DNA from 3 places in the Bradyrhizobium sp. MOS001 genome. Region 1 is predicted to be linked to each of the others. Evidence: riboswitches for the same ligand, from Rfam matches in the RefSeq annotation. Region 1 holds a riboswitch; each other region holds the start of a gene.
The links. Region 1 has a riboswitch for cobalamin ahead of CT676_RS28405 (energy-coupling factor ABC transporter permease). Riboswitches for the same ligand answer to the same signal wherever they lie in the genome.

Region 1 (5,085 bases):
CGCGAGCTGGCCGGACCAGCGCATCGTTCGCGCCACGCTGGCGACGCTCGATGCCGCCGTCGGCACCGAGATGGAGCGCACGGCACTCATTTTGGTTGGCAAGACGCTTGGAGCGGCGGATTTCGACGAGAGCCGCCTCTATGCCGTCGACTACGACCGCCGCTATCGGCCGGTCGGCGCCGATCCGCGCTTTCCGGAGGCATTGTGATGCCGGCAGGGCTCGTCATCTCCGCGCCGGCCTCCGGCGTCGGCAAGACCACGCTGACGCTGGCGCTCGCGCGCGCCTGGCGCAATGGCGGATTGAACGTGCAGTGCTTCAAGAGCGGGCCCGATTATATCGATCCCGCCTTCCATGCCGCTGCGACGGGGCGCGCTTCCGTCAACGTCGATAGCTGGGCGATGGATCGCGGGACGATTGCTCATCTCGTCGGTCGCGGCACTAATGCCGATGTCGTGCTCGCGGAGGGCTCGATGGGCCTGTTCGACGGCGTCGCGGCGCGCGGCGTCTCCGGCACCGGCGCCACCGCCGACATTGCCGAGATGCTGGGCTGGCCGGTGCTGCTGGTGATCGATCCCTCCGGACAGGCGCAGACGGCGGCGGCGATCGCCGCAGGCCTTCGCGACTATCGAGCCGGTGTGCGCCTTGCCGGCGTGGTGCTCAACCGCGTCGCCAGCCCACGGCATGAAGATCTCGTGCGGCGTGCACTCAACGACGCCGGCATCGCCGTGTTCGGCGCGCTGCCGCGTCATGCCGAGATCAGCCTGCCGAAACGGCATCTCGGCCTGGTGCAGGCCGAGGAGCAGGCCGAGATCGGCAAGCTGATCGACGAAGCCGCGCGCTTCGTCGCCGAGCATGTCGATCTCGATGCGGTGCTGCGATCGGCAGCAAGCTGGTCGCCGCAACCGGCGGTAAACGGCATGAACGTGACGCCGCCCGGGCAGCGCATTGCGTTGGCCCGCGATGCCGCGTTCTCCTTCATCTATCCGCACATGCTGGAGGCCTGGCGCGCGGCCGGCGCCGAGATCTCGACATTCTCGCCGCTTGCCGATGAAGCGCCCGACGCGAGCGCCGACGTCTGCTGGCTGCCCGGCGGCTATCCCGAGCTGCACGCGGGGAAGATCGCGGCCAATGCCCGCTTTCGCAGTGGCTTGCGCGCGTTCGCTGACACACGGCCGGTGCACGGCGAATGCGGAGGCTATATGGTGCTGGGAACCGCTCTGACCGACGCCGACGGCATTCGCCATGAGATGACGGGCCTGCTCGGACTGGAGACGAGCTTTGCCAAGCGCCGCATGCATCTCGGCTATCGTCTCGCTGCGCTCGCCGCGCCGATGCCGGGCCATCAGGTCGGTGCGCGCCTGCGCGGTCATGAGTTCCACTATTCGACGATTATCGCGCAGCCCGATACGCCGCTGGCGGTCGTGCACGATGCAACAGGCGCGGTCATCGCCGAGACCGGCTCGCGGCGGGGACAAGCCACCGGCACGTTCTTCCATCTGATCGCGGAGGATCGGTGAGCGGTTTTGTCACTTTCATCTCGGCCGGCCCCGGCGACCCCGAGCTCCTCACGCTCAAAGGCGCCGCGCGGCTGCGCGATGCCGACGTCGTGCTCTATGACGACCTCGCCTCCGGCGCGATCCTCGATCTGGCCCGGCCCGGCGCCAATCTCGTCGCGGTCGGGAAGCGGGCAGGGCGGCCCTCGACCAAGCAGCACCACGTCAACCGCCTGCTGATCGACTACGCCGCGGCCGGCGTCCGTGTGGTGCGGCTGAAATCGGGCGATGCCGGTATCTTTGGCCGGCTCGAGGAGGAGCTGGAGGCGCTGCGCGAAGCCGGCATCGGCTACGAGATCATTCCCGGAATCACCTCGGCCTGTGTCGCCGCCGCGCAAGCCGGCATTCCCCTGACCCGGCGCCACACGTCGCGCCGGGTGCAGTTCGTGACCGGGGCCGATGTCACCGGCGAGCTGCCGCAGAATTTGAACTGGGCGGCGCTGGCGGATCCCGAAGCGACCACCGTGGTCTATATGGGCCGGCGCACCTTTCCGGCGCTTGTCGCAAAATTGATCGAGCACGGCCTCGCGCCGGATACCCCGGCGCTGTTCGCCGAATCCCTCGGTCGTCCCGACGAGCGGCTGGTCCGCACCACCATTGCCGAGCTGGCCGAACAGCTTGCGCGGGGCGGCGCCGCCTCGACGGCTGCCGTGATCCTGTTCGGCGCGCTGGCGGGCGATTATCCGTCATGACCGTCCCGGCCGCCCTTCGCCCCTTGACGCCCGGCTGGCGAAAGGGGCACACAGGAGACGCATGGTGCTCGGGGTGGTGCAAGCCGCCAGAGCATAATCGGGAATGGGGGTGGGCGGACAGTTGCGCCGCCCAAAACCCCAGCCGCCCCCGCGACTGTAAGCGGTGAGGGACTCCGATCAGCCACTGGGCCGCAAGGCCCGGGAAGGCCGGAGAACCCCAGTGAACCGCGAGCCAGGAGACCGGCCGTGCATGTTTTGTGGCCAAGGCCGTCGGGTGTGACGGCAGGAAGGAACTGAACCATGCATATCGAACCCGGAGTTGTATCGGGCGCCAAGCTCGTGTTGAGTTACGCAACCGGCATCGCCGTCGGCGGCGTTGCGCTGAAGCTCGCGGTCGAGACCGTGCGCGAGCAGGGCATCACGTCGTTCGCGGCGCGGACGCTCGCCACCACGGGCCTCGTGTTCGTCTTCTTCGAGATCCTGCCGCACTTCCCGGTCGGCGTCTCCGAGGTGCACTTCATCCTTGGCTCGACCCTGTTCCTGCTGTTTGGGGCGGCGCCCGCGGCCTTCGGCCTTGCGTTCGGACTGTTGTTCCAGGGCATCTTCTTCGAGCCGCCCGATCTGCCGCAATTCGGCATGAACGTCACCACGCTGCTGGTGCCGCTGTTCGGGATCCAGGCGATCGCCGCGCGGATCATTGCCCGCAACACCGCCTATGTCGATCTCAGGTATCGGCAGGCGCTGGCGCTGTCGACCACGTATCAGGCCGGCGTCATCGCCTGGGTTGCGTTCTGGGCGCTCTATGGCTCGGGCTTCGGTGCGACCAACCTCGTCAACATCGCGACCTTCGCGGCCTCCTACGCGCTCGTCATAGTGATCGAGCCGCTGGCCGACCTCGGTGTGCTGGCACTGGCAAAATCGCTGCGTGGCGTCACCGCGCCCGGTCTCGTCACGCCGCGCCTGCACAACGCGGCTTAAGAGACAAAGGGGCGGCCGTCATGGCCGCCCCTGAACGCGCGATGCTCACGCTCTCCCTGATAGGCATCGGTTGCGGCGATCCCGAGCAGCTCACGCGCGCCGCCGTTCAAGCCATCAACGCGGCCGATCTCATCCTGATCCCGCGCAAGGGGACGGCGAAGTCCGATCTCGCAGATCTCAGGCGGACGATCTGCGCGGATGTGCTCACCAATCAAACGACACGCATTGCCGAGTTCGATCTTCCCGTGCGCGATGCCGGTGAAGCGGATTATCACAAGGGCGTGGACGATTGGCACGAGGCCGTGGCCGCGGCCTGGTCGCAGACGATCGCCAGCCATCTCGGTGATGATGGCAAAGTCGCGCTGCTGATCTGGGGCGATCCCTCACTGTATGATTCGTCGCTGCGCATTGCGCGGCGGCTCGATCCCTTGCCTGATATCGACGTCGTGCCCGGCATCACTTCGATCCAGGCGCTGTGCGCGGCGCATGCGCTGCCGCTCAACGACATCGGCGAGCCCTTCCTCGTCACGACGGGGCGCCGCTTGCGCGAGGGTGGCTGGCCGCAGGGCGTCGATACCGTGGTGGTGATGCTCGACGGCGGCACGGCGTTCCAGTCGCTCGATCCTGCGGGGCTGCACATCTGGTGGGGCGCCTATCTCGGCATGCCCGATCAGATCGTCATGTCGGGCGTTCTGGCCGAGATCGCCCCGCACATCGTCGCCGCGCGACAGGATGCGCGCGAACGGCATGGCTGGATCATGGACAGCTACATTCTCAAGCGCCGGCCGTAAGCGAGGCAGCATGCTCCCTGAATGGGTCACCCGGAAATGCCCCGATGTCTCCGCTGTCCACCGCGAGGCGGCGCTCGCGCGTCAGGCGCAACTCACAAAACCGGCCGGCGCGCTCGGCCGGCTGGAGCAGCTTGCGGTCGAGCTTGCGGGCCTCCAGGCGACCGAGCAGCCGCGCGCCGCGCGAGTGCCGATCATCGTCTTCGCCGGCGATCACGGCATCGTCGCGCAGGGCGTGTCGGCCTATCCGCAAGGAGTGACCATCGCGATGATGGCGAATTTTGCCTCGGGCGGTGCCGCGATCTCGGTGCTGGCGCGTGAGCTTGGCTCAAACCTTGAGGTCGTCGACGCCGGTACGCTGGCGCAGGAGGAGATGGCAGGAATCGTCACTGACAAGCCGCGCAGCGGCACGCGCGACTTCAGCGTGGAAGCAGCGCTCCCCCCCACGGAGCTGGCATTCGCCTTCGAAGCCGGTCAGCGCGCAGTCGCGCGCGCAGAAGCCAGCAGGCCCGATCTCCTGATCTTCGGCGAGATGGGCATCGGCAATACCACGACGTCGGCGGCGATTGCGGCGAGCCTGCTCGGCATCAGTGCCGAGGAGATCGCGGGCTGCGGTACCGGCGTCGACGCGGCCGGCCGCGCGCACAAGGCGCGCGTGATCGACGCTGCGATCGCGCGTTACGGCGTTGCGGGCGCTTCGCCGGAACAAATTCTGTGCGCGGTCGGCGGCCTCGAGATCGCGGCGATTTGCGGCGCCATCATTGCTGCTGCGCAAGCCCGCATTCCCGTGTTGATCGATGGCTTCATCGTATCCGTGGCAGCGCTGGCGGCGGTGCGGCTGAACCCGTCGTGCCAGCCATTCCTGCTGCCGTCGCATCAATCGGCGGAGCAGGGACATCGGCTGGTGCTGCGTGCGCTGAACGTGCAGCCGTTGATCAGCCTCGATCTCAGGCTCGGCGAAGGATCGGGGGCGGCCATCGCGCTGCCGCTGGTGCGGCTCGCGTGCAGCCTTCACAACGGCATGGCGACCTTCGCGCAGGCCAACGTGCCGGATCGCCCGGCCTGATCTAGCT
Region 2 (5,085 bases), on a different contig from region 1:
CCGCGTCGGACGCGGTCGGAATGCGCTGGACCTGAAGCGCTTCCTGAAAGCCCATGAGGCCGAGCCCGACGGGACGATGACGCATGTTGGAGCGACGCGCCTCCGGGATGGTGTAGAAATTGATGTCGATGACGTTGTCGAGCATCCGGACGGCGGTGGTCACCGTCCGCTTCAGCTTGGCCTGGTCGACACCATCAGGCCCGACATGGTTGAGCATGTTGATGGAGCCGAGATTGCAGACCGCGACCTCGTCGGCGGAGGTGTTCAGCGTGATCTCGGTGCAGAGGTTCGACGAGTGGATCACGCCAACGTGCCGCTGCGGCGAACGCAGGTTGCAGGGGTCCTTGAAGGTGATCCAGGGATGACCGGTCTCGAACAGCATGGTCAGCATGCGACGCCAGAGGTCGCTCGCGCGCACGGTCTTGAAGACGCGCATGCCGCCGGCTTTCGCCTTGGCCTCATAGGCCTCGTAAGCCGTCTTGAACGCCCCGCCGTATAGATCGTGCAAATCGGGCGTCTCGTCGGGCGAAAACAGCGTCCATTCGCCATCGGCATCGACGCGCTGCATGAACAGGTCCGGCACCCAATTGGCGGTGTTCATGTCGTGGGTACGACGGCGGTCGTCGCCGGTGTTCTTGCGCAGGTCGAGGAATTCCTCGATGTCGACGTGTCAGGTCTCCAGATAGGCGCAGACCGCGCCCTTGCGCTTGCCGCCCTGGTTGACGGCAATCGCGGTGTCGTTGGCAACCTTCAGGAACGGGATGATGCCCTGGCTCTCGCCGTTGGTGCCCTTGATGTGGGCGCCGAGCCCACGGACCGGCGTCCAGTCGTTGCCGAGGCCGCCGGAATATTTTGCCAGCAGTGCGTTGTCCTTGATCGACTTGAAGATGCCGTCGAGGTCGTCCGAGACTGTCGTGAGAAAACAGGACGACAATTGCGGACGCAGCGTACCCGAATTGAACAGCGTCGGCGTCGAGGCCATGAAGTCGAACGATGACAGCAGATCGTAGAACTCGATCGCCCTGGCCTCTCGGTCGATCTCGCGCACCGCAAGACCCATCGCGACGCGCATGAAGAAAGCTTGCGGCAGTTCGATCCGCTTGCCGCGGACGTGCAGGAAGTAGCGGTCGTACAGCGTCTGGAGGCCGAGGAACTGGAAGTTCAGGTCGCGCTCGGGCTTGAGTGCAGCCGCGATCCGGCCGAGGTCGAAGCGGGCCAGTTCAGGATCGAGCAGTTCGGCAACGATGCCGGTCTTCACGTAGGCCGGGTAATATTCGGCATAGCGCACAGCCATATCGGCCTGCGAGGCGAAGGTCGGCCCGGCATGGACATAGGACAGCACCTCGCCGCGGAGCTTGTCCAGCAGCAGGCGCGCACTGACATAAGCATAATTCGGCTCCTGCTCGACCAGCGTGCGTGCGGCCATGATCGAGGCCAGCGCCAGTTCGTCCTGGCTGATGCCGTCGTAGAGATTGCGGGTGGTCTCGGTGAGCACGGGTGCCGCGGAGACGCCGTCGAGACCGGCGCAGGCTTCGCCGATAATCAGCGCAAGCCGCTTGGTGTCGAGACCAACGCGCGAACCGTCGGCGAGCGTGACATGAAGTGCCGGCGCGACAGCGGGCGTCGCTTCCGCGGCCGCCTCCTCGGCGCGCTGGCGCGACCGCTCCTCGCGGTACAGCACATAGGCGCGTGCGACCTTGTGGTGCTCGCTCCGCATCAAGGCGAGCTCGACCTGGTCCTGCACATCCTCGATATGGAAGGTGCGTCCCTCGCCTGCCCGCCGCATCAACGCAGCGACGACTTCGGCCGTCAGCTGCTCCACGCTCTCATGGACGCGGCGCGAGGCGACCGCACTGGTGCCTTCGACCGCAAGAAACGCCTTGGTCATGGCGACCGCGATCTTCGCGGAATCGAACGGCGAGACCTTGCCGTTGCGACGGATGATCTGCATGGCCGGCTCGCTCGAAGCAGGCGCAAGCGATTGTGGACGCAAATGAACGATGGGTGCGGAAGCGGTGTCCGCGTCGTGCAGGTTGAGTGACATCAAAGGGCCCCGTGATGCGCGCGTTGTGTTTGAACGGGGCTGTAAGGAAGGACGCTGCAGAAACGCCGGCGGCAGAGTTGCCGGGCGGTGCGTGCAAGCGACCGCCGGACACCCCGCCCGTGGACGTTCAGATCGTCGCGGCAGGTCTCCTGGCTCGCAGGTCGTCGCCCACTTCCCGTCTTCCCGGCGCGAAAGGCACCAGTGACGATTGTTCGGAAGCAGCTCGCTGCTGACAGTTGCGGGGGCAGCGCCGGAATTCCGCGCTCTCGCGCGGTTCACCGGCTTCCCTCTTAGCCACTAAATCTTGCGATCCAGCGGAACCGTGACGCCCACATGTGGTGACATATGCAGCCGGGTGTCAACGATTCGTTGCGGGCCGGAAGCGGTGTTCCCTGTGGAATGCGGGAGTTCCCGCCTGGCTCGCGCAACCCTTGGGATGACGCACATCCAGCATTACGCGTTCCGCATCGCGCGCCCGAACGGATCGACCAGGCGGACGATCTCGCAGGCGGCGACGAGGCCGGCGAGCCAGACGGCGCTGGTCAGCCCGATGCGCGTCACGATGGCCGCAGTGAACGCGCCCTCTCCGCCAAGGAACGGCGTCGCGGCAAGCAGCGCGAGCTCATAGGCGGCGTAGGCGGCGACGAGCGCGATGGCCAGCATCAGCGGCGTGCGGCCCTGCGGCAGCAGGCGGAGAACGGTCGATGCCGCTGCCGTCGACAGCAACGCGGCAGCACCGATGACAAAGCCCCAGGCGATGGTGCTGCCATCGATGGGATAGTGCAGCACGCCAAAGCCGATGGTCTGGTTCACGAGCCAGGCGCCGGTGACGACGAGCAGCGCCGGACGCATCGGCAGCATCGCGGCGGCGACGACGGCGAACGCCGCAAACGGCGTCGCGCAGGCAAGCGCGAAGCTCGCGAGCGCGCATGACACCGTCAGCAGTGCAAAGCAGAACATCGGCGCGATGCGCGACGCGACCGGATGAAGGCGGAAACGGTCGGCGTGGGGCGGCAGGATGGTGACAGTCATGGAACGATCTCCTTGTGGGATTTGTAGCACAATTTTGCTGGAACGCGGCATCACGTCTGACTCAGTGAAGAGCCTCCATGGGATCTTCAGTCTCGGCTGGATCGCGCCGGTCGTAGGCGGCAAGCCAGGCGGCGAGTGTCACGGTGTGCGGCTCCTTGGCCGCCAATTGGCGCAAGGCCACGCGAACGGTGGCGCGCGCCGTGCGATCGGGCGGAAGCGTCGCCGTCTCAGATCCCCGCCCCTTCGCGACCGCCTCGACCACGGCCCTCTTGCACGCCGTCAGCTCCGGCAGCCCATAGAGTTCGAGCAGCGCCTGGAAGGCTGCGTGATGATCCGGCCGAAAAGCGCGCTTGCGGCCGAGCTGATCGCGGAGCGGATGGGCCGGATAGAGATGCGCGCAGGGGATCCACCCCTCAGGCAGCGGCTCGGTGGCGGCATGGGTGCGGCGATGCGCAAGCAGCTTTGGCGAGACGTGGGTGTGCGGGCCGTCAGGGCTTTGCCCGCCCGGCGGCGGGATCGGCTGGAATACCTCGGCGCGCCCGATGCGGCTGATGAAGACGCGGTGCGGATTGGCGGCCAGAATGATCCGCATGGCGTCGCTTTCGGGCGCGAACACGGATTGGCCCGTGCGGCTCCTGAGCGCGGCGACGGCATCGGCATCGCTGACACGGATGCAGGCGTCGACCTGCAACGTTCCGAGGCCAAGGTCGAACAGGATGCCGCTGCGATCCCTCGTCAGGAGCGCCTCGATATCCGGACCGAGCTCGGTCAGCACGGTACGACCACTCATGGCGCTGGCTTCATGCGGAAGACACAGCGCGATGCGGTGGCTCCAGCTCTCCGTGGTCGGCGATTCCGATGCGATCAGGCGCAGATCCGGGTGGGAGACAACGCGTATCCCACCCTTCTGCGTCACGGCGCTGATCCCGTTGCGAGACTGCTCCATATCGAAGGCCTCACCGGGCTCGCGTGTGAACTCGGCAATGGCACCGAACGTGCCGACGCTCCAGCCGGCCTCAGCGTCGGCAAGCTGGCTTGCGATCAGGTCCATGAGCGGATCGGCCGTCGTCATGAGGCTTCTCTCTCTCGCTATCTGACGTCGTAATTCGCCAGGCGAATGCCGCCATAGACGCCCAGTCCCGGCTGCAGAAAGCCGGTCGGATTTTGATAGTGCACATTGGCGAGATTATCGACCCGGCCGAACACCTTCACCTGGTCGGTGACCAGATATTCGGCTGCGACGTTGACGACAGTGTAGGCTGGAGCCAGCAGACGCAGAATGCTGAAGTCGCGGTTACCATCGACGAAACTCCCGACGTGCAACACGGTTGCGGAAAGTGTCAGCGGATCGATCGGATTCCAGATGACATTTGCGCTCCACTTCTCCTTCGGACGCCTCAGCAGCTCCAGTCCCGCCGTCGCATCCACCGCGCGGGTAAAAGTGTAGTCGGCACGAACGCGAAGCCGGTCCGTGATCGCAGCCGCGACGAAGCTCTCCGTGCCCTCCGTGATCGCCTTGCCGATATTGGTGTTGGTGCTCGCGAACGTCACGGGATCGAACGTGCTCTGGATCAGGTCCGTGATGTTGTTGCGGAAGTAGGTCGAGCCGAAGCGAACGCGATCGCCAAACAAGGGTTGCTCGAAGCCGGCGTCATATCCGACGCTTTCCTCGGGCCTGAGGTTGGGATTTGCAAAGAAGAAGAACGCGGGAAAGCTCACGTAAAGCTGGTTGAGCGTGGGCGCCTTGAACCCCGTGCCGTAGCTTCCCTTGAACTTCGTATCCGTGACCGGCACGATCACGGCAGACGCCAGACGAAAGGTCGGATGCTCTCCAAACCGCTCGTTGTCGTCCTGCCGGACGTTGGCCGTGAAGAAGACTCGATCCCGGAACTGGGACTGCAGCTCCATATACCCGGCCTTGTTGACGTTTTGCGCCGAGACCGTCGCCGTTTGCAGTGTTTCGGTCTCATGCTCCGCACCAATGATGACATTGTTGTTGGGCGCGAGCT
Region 3 (5,085 bases), on a different contig from region 1:
GCGGAGGTCACCACCGCCTCGCCGTCCGCGAGACCATGGCGCACCTCGACATAGCCGCCGCCGCGACGGCCGAGCTTGACTTCCCGCGGTTCGAAACGCCCTTCCCCCTTGTCGACGAGGACGGCCTGCCGGCTGCCGGTGTCGAGCACCGCGCTGTCCTGTATCGCCAGGACGGGCGCGGCATCGGCCGTGTCGATATCGGCATCGACGTACATGTCGGGCAGCAGCACCGCGTCCGGATTGGCAAGCTCGATCCTGATGCGAACGGTTCGCGTGTCGCGGTTCACCTGCGGATAGACGACGGCGATTGTCCCGGTGAAGGTTCGGCCGGGGAAACTGCGCGCGCGCACCGCGACTGACTGCCCCACCGCGATGTTGCCGAGATCGCGCTCGGCCACGTCGACCAGCGCCCAGACCACCGAGGTGTCCGCGATCCGGAACAGGACGTCGCCGGGATTGGCCCGCATGCCTTCGATCGCGTTGCGTTCGAGCACGACCCCGTCGCGCGACGCAGACCAGCGTATGGCCACGGGCGCGGTGTGCGTCTTGTCCATCTCCGCGATGACGGACTCGGGAACGTCGAGATTGACCAGCCGCTGCCGCGAGCCGCGGCCGTACATCTCGACACCGCCGACCGTCCTGGAGGTGATCGTCGCGAGATATTCCGCCGCCGCGGACGCCACCGCCGAACTGTAGATTTCCATCAGCGGCTGGCCGGCCTTCACGCGCGTGCCGGTCGTCACGTCGGCGACCTTCTGCACGAAGCTCTCGGCGCGCATCGCGATCACCGACACGCGGCGTTCATCGAGCTGGATCGTGCCGGGCGCCTTCACCGAGACCCGGATCGGGCGCCGCGCGACGGGCTCGGACTTCACGCCCGCGCGCTGGATCTTGCCGGGCGACAGCTTCACCGTGCCGTCGTCGGTGTCGTCGCCTTCGTAAACGGCGACATAGTCCATCCCCATCGGATCCTTCTTTGGGACGGGCGACGTGTCGGGCAGCCCCATCGGATTGCGGTAGTAGAGGATTTTTCGCGGCGAAGCCGCTTGCGCCTTCGGTAGCGCCGGCGCGACGGCCGCTCCATCGTCGTCGTAGACCGGCACATAGTCCCGCCCGCGGTCGTCCTTCTTCTGACCCGCAGACCAGAGCGGCGCACCGCTTGGATCGCGGTAGTAAAGCGGCGTTCGCTCCGCGCCAGCCGCAGCCGATGATATGTCGGCCTCAGCGAGCCAGCCCGCACCGTTCGAATGCCAGTAGTAGCCGGCCAGGACCAGGCCACCGCCCAGCGCAAGAGCCGTCAGGAGACGCAGCGTTTTCATATGGTGTATCCGCGCGCCCGGGAGCGCGCGTCCGTGTGAAGGAAAAAGGGGAATGTCGGGCGCCGCCGGGCAGCGCCCGAACGCTCACTTGACCGCCGTGACGATCACCTTGCCGGTGACGGTCTCCGGTTCGCCCTGCACCTTCACGGACAGCGTCATCTGGTAGCGTCCAGCCATCGGCAGGTCCGTCTTGAAGGCGTACACACCCGGCTCCCTGGACGGCAGCGGCGCGACCGCCGATTCCATCTCGGCCATCCCGTCCGGGGCCATGTCGAGGCGGCTTTTGAAGATGACTGCGTCCGGTATCGGCTTGCCGGTCTGCTTGTTCGTCAGGCGAACGGCGAGCGTGACGTCTTCGCCCTTCTTCATCTGCGGAGTGACGGGCTCGAAGGCGTAGTCGCCCGCGCCCGCCATCGCGGCGGAAGCGGCAAGCGAAAGGGTGGCGGCGAGAGCCGCGGTGCTGATTTTGGAAAGCATTGTCCTGTCCTCATGAATTGATCTTTCGCCGTGGCGCGTGAAGCGCGCACGTCAGTCGTCGTCGCGAGCAGGCACGCCGCTCGCGTCTCGGGCTTTGCGAGATCAGATTCGAGGAGGTCGGAAAGGAGGACTGCCGCCGCGGAAGGAAACGACCTGATCCGGGGGAATAGCCATCGTGCTGGCCATGACGGCGAGACGTTCGAACGCCACGGGCCTGACATCACCGAGCGCGATGATCCCACCGACGCAGCAGAAGCCCATCCCGCACTTGTAGCCGCCGCTATGGGAGCCCGTTCCCTTCATGTCGGGACAACAATCGTCCATCGACATGTCGGCGTCGCCGCTCATGTGCATGGCCGTCTGCATGCCATCCGACGACATTGCGAGGTTCGCCGCGGACGCGCCAACCGGCAGCATCGCCAAGGATATGGCGATGGCGACTGCCAGGATGGTACGGACGAACTGCATCAATATCGACTTACCTTGTCGGGCCGGAACTCGGCCTCAGTAGCATACTCGGACACCAAAGGCAGTTATTGATCGTGGTCAAGCGTTCGTTACCCAGGCTCGTCCGGAGGCCGGGTTGGACGTTTCGACGCGGTCCTTCGGACTATCGTGCAAAACAGCAACACAAGGCCACCATCGACCGACCGGCCCGTCCAGCAGCCCGCGCGGATGTTGACGCGCTCATCCCCTGATGCCAGTTTCGTGATCGGTAGTGTCCGCAAGGACTCTTCAAGGGAATGCGGTGCGTCCACCTCAGTGGGCAATTCCGCGGCTGCCCCCGCAACTGTAGGCGGATAGCCGACGACCAAACGAACCACTGGAGCCCCGCTTGGGCCTCTGGGAAGGTGGTCGAAGGCGATGACCCGCGAGCCAGGAAACCTGCTACCAGCCATGGTCACGCGCGAACGCATTGGGCGGGGTGCCCTGATGTCGGACAAGTAGCCGGTGCATCCGCCGCCTGGGGCGAAGGTGGATGACTAAGGCAACCGCGGTGACGGTTTGTTTGCGTCGCCGCAGAGCGTTGTCGTGCAAAATCTTCATTTCCGTGCTGGCGCAAGGCCAGCGTTATCGCGTGCTTTCCTGATTACTCTGCTCTCGTCGGTGTCCTTGTCGTCCGCGGCGCTCGCGCAAAGCGCGGCGCAGGACAACCGCTCCCGGGAGGTCGGCCCGGTGATCGTGTCGCCGCCTGCGCCGCGACAGGCTCCTGCCGTCAGCCCCGGCACTCAGAAGCAGCGCGCGGCCCGGCGCGCCGCGGGACGCAATCGTGGCGCCCCTGCTGTCGCCGTTCCGGCCGCGCAAGCTCCGAGCGGGCCGGTACAGACGCCGCTCAATACGGCAGCCGTCACCGACGTCGGCTCCCGGCTCGGCATCACGGCGCGCGAGATGCCGGCGACCGTCGAGGTCATCGGTCAACAGACGATGCAGAACCTGGGCATCCGGACCACGACCGACGTCGCCAAGGCTGCAGTCGGCGTCACCGGCGGCGATGCGCCCGGCGCGCCCGCCATCTTCTCGATGCGTGGCTTTTCCGGCGACCAGATCTCCACGCTCTACAACGGAATCCCGATCGGGCCGTCGACCATGACCGGCCGTCCCATGGACGTGGCTGGTCTCCAGCAGGTCGAGATCATCAAGGGACCGGACTCGCTGGTGGCGGGCCTCGGTGCGACCGGCGGCGCCATCAACTACGTGAACAAGGCGCCGCACACCGGACCAATCGTCAACGACGCCTTCACTTCCTACGATTCCTTCAACGGCTATCGCGCCGGTTACGGATCGGGCGGCAGCACGCTGATCAACGGCCTCGACTACCGCTTCGACATCAGCCATTTCAACAACAAGGGCTTTATCGACGACACCTATTCGAAGCTCAGCAACGTCTCGGGCCAGCTGAACTATCGCGTCAACGAGAACCTGAGGATCTGGGGCGCGACCGAATACAGGCAGGACAACGACCGCTTCTACTGGGGGACGCCGCTGGTGCCGGCGAACGCGCCGGGCATCGTGCCGACGTATGGCGTCGTCTCCGGCCTCTGGAGCAACTATTACCTCGGCGGCGGCACGCCGGTCCCGGTCACCATCGACGCGCGCACGCTGACCACGAACTACAACGTGCTCGACAATCACAGCGGCGCCAACGAGCTCTGGCTGCGCAGCGGCTTTCAATGGGACATCACCAACAACATCTCGCTGAAGAGCCTGGTCTATGGCTATGACGCCCACCGGCACTGGTTCAACAACGAGATCTCGTCGTTTGACCAGACCGTAGGCAATTTCGCAGGCGCGCAGAGCATCTACCGCGAGCGCCTGGCGCTCGATCACGCGCAGCGGCTCTACGGCAACATCACCGACCTCACCGTCAATTCCAATCTCGGCGGAATGGACAATCGCTTCGTCGCCACCGTGGCGGCGAGCAGCAACCAGTTCAACGTCTCGCAGGACACGCTGTTCTTCAATGACTACGTCGACCTCCTCAATCCGGACCGCGGCCTCTACGGCCCGCGCAGCGACGAGAAGATCTACACCCATCTCGACACCGCCTCGCTGTCGTTCGAGGACCGGCTCAAGCTGACCTCGACCTTTGCGCTGATCGGCGGCATCCGTTTTGAGAATATCGAGCTGTCGCGGACCCGCTTCGACGAGAATGGCCTCCTGAAAGCCAACTATCCTTTCTCGAAGACGTTCAATCCGGTCACCGGACGCATCGGCTACACCTGGGACATCGCGCCCGGCGTGATGCTTTACAGCCAGTACGCGACGGCAGCCGACCCGACGGTGGCGAACATCTTCATCCTCAGGCCCACGACGCCGCTGCTGCTCACGACGTCGCGGACCTACGAGACCGGCGTGAAGCTGCTGTCGGCCGACAGGCGCGCGGAGGCCACGTTCTCGGCCTTCGACATCGAGCGCAAGAACGTCTACGTCCCCGAAAGCGGCATCCTCTTCAACGTCGCCGGCAAGATGGCCTCCAAGGGCGTCGAGATCGCCGCCGCGGTCAATCCGGTCGCGGGCCTGAAACTATGGGGCAACGTCGCCTTCGTGCAGTCGCGCTTCATCGACTTCACCTATGTCGACGGCAATGGCGACTTCCAGTCCTATTCGGGCAAGACGCCGCCCAACGTTCCCAACTTCATCGCCAACGCCGGCGCCTCCTATCGCTTCGACACGAAGCTGCCGGTCGAGATCGGCGGCCTCGTCCGTCACGTCGGCGACCGCTTCAACTTCCAGGACAATCTGGTCACGATGGACGCCTACACGATCTTCGACGCATACGCGTTCGTCG

Region 2: it holds a riboswitch for cobalamin, as region 1 does, so the genes downstream of both, CT676_RS02680 (ribonucleoside-diphosphate reductase subunit alpha) here and CT676_RS28405 (energy-coupling factor ABC transporter permease) in region 1, are expected to answer to the same signal.
Region 3: it holds a riboswitch for cobalamin, as region 1 does, so the genes downstream of both, CT676_RS15150 (TonB-dependent receptor) here and CT676_RS28405 (energy-coupling factor ABC transporter permease) in region 1, are expected to answer to the same signal.

Annotation. Positions count from the first base shown of each region.
Region 1 covers NZ_SPVJ01000029.1:52,651-57,735, reverse strand. Annotated here, with positions in the region: gene cobM (precorrin-4 C(11)-methyltransferase) at 1-208, shown strand, start outside; gene CT676_RS28415 (cobyrinate a,c-diamide synthase) at 208-1,518, shown strand; gene cobA (uroporphyrinogen-III C-methyltransferase) at 1,515-2,246, shown strand; cobalamin riboswitch at 2,292-2,510, shown strand; gene CT676_RS28405 (energy-coupling factor ABC transporter permease) at 2,547-3,224, shown strand; gene cobF (precorrin-6A synthase (deacetylating)) at 3,266-4,015, shown strand; gene cobT (nicotinate-nucleotide--dimethylbenzimidazole phosphoribosyltransferase) at 4,026-5,078, shown strand; gene CT676_RS28390 (histidine phosphatase family protein) at 5,085-5,085, opposite strand, start outside.
Region 2 covers NZ_SPVJ01000001.1:555,879-560,963, forward strand. Annotated here, with positions in the region: partial or broken gene CT676_RS02680 (ribonucleoside-diphosphate reductase subunit alpha) at 1-2,044, opposite strand, end outside; cobalamin riboswitch at 2,166-2,384, opposite strand; gene CT676_RS02685 (hypothetical protein) at 2,498-3,076, opposite strand; gene CT676_RS02690 (hypothetical protein) at 3,138-4,148, opposite strand; gene CT676_RS45100 (TonB-dependent receptor) at 4,166-5,085, opposite strand, start outside.
Region 3 covers NZ_SPVJ01000009.1:44,985-50,069, forward strand. Annotated here, with positions in the region: gene CT676_RS15135 (efflux RND transporter periplasmic adaptor subunit) at 1-1,319, opposite strand, end outside; gene CT676_RS15140 (FixH family protein) at 1,404-1,796, opposite strand; gene CT676_RS15145 (hypothetical protein) at 1,899-2,264, opposite strand; cobalamin riboswitch at 2,496-2,704, shown strand; gene CT676_RS15150 (TonB-dependent receptor) at 2,904-5,085, shown strand, end outside.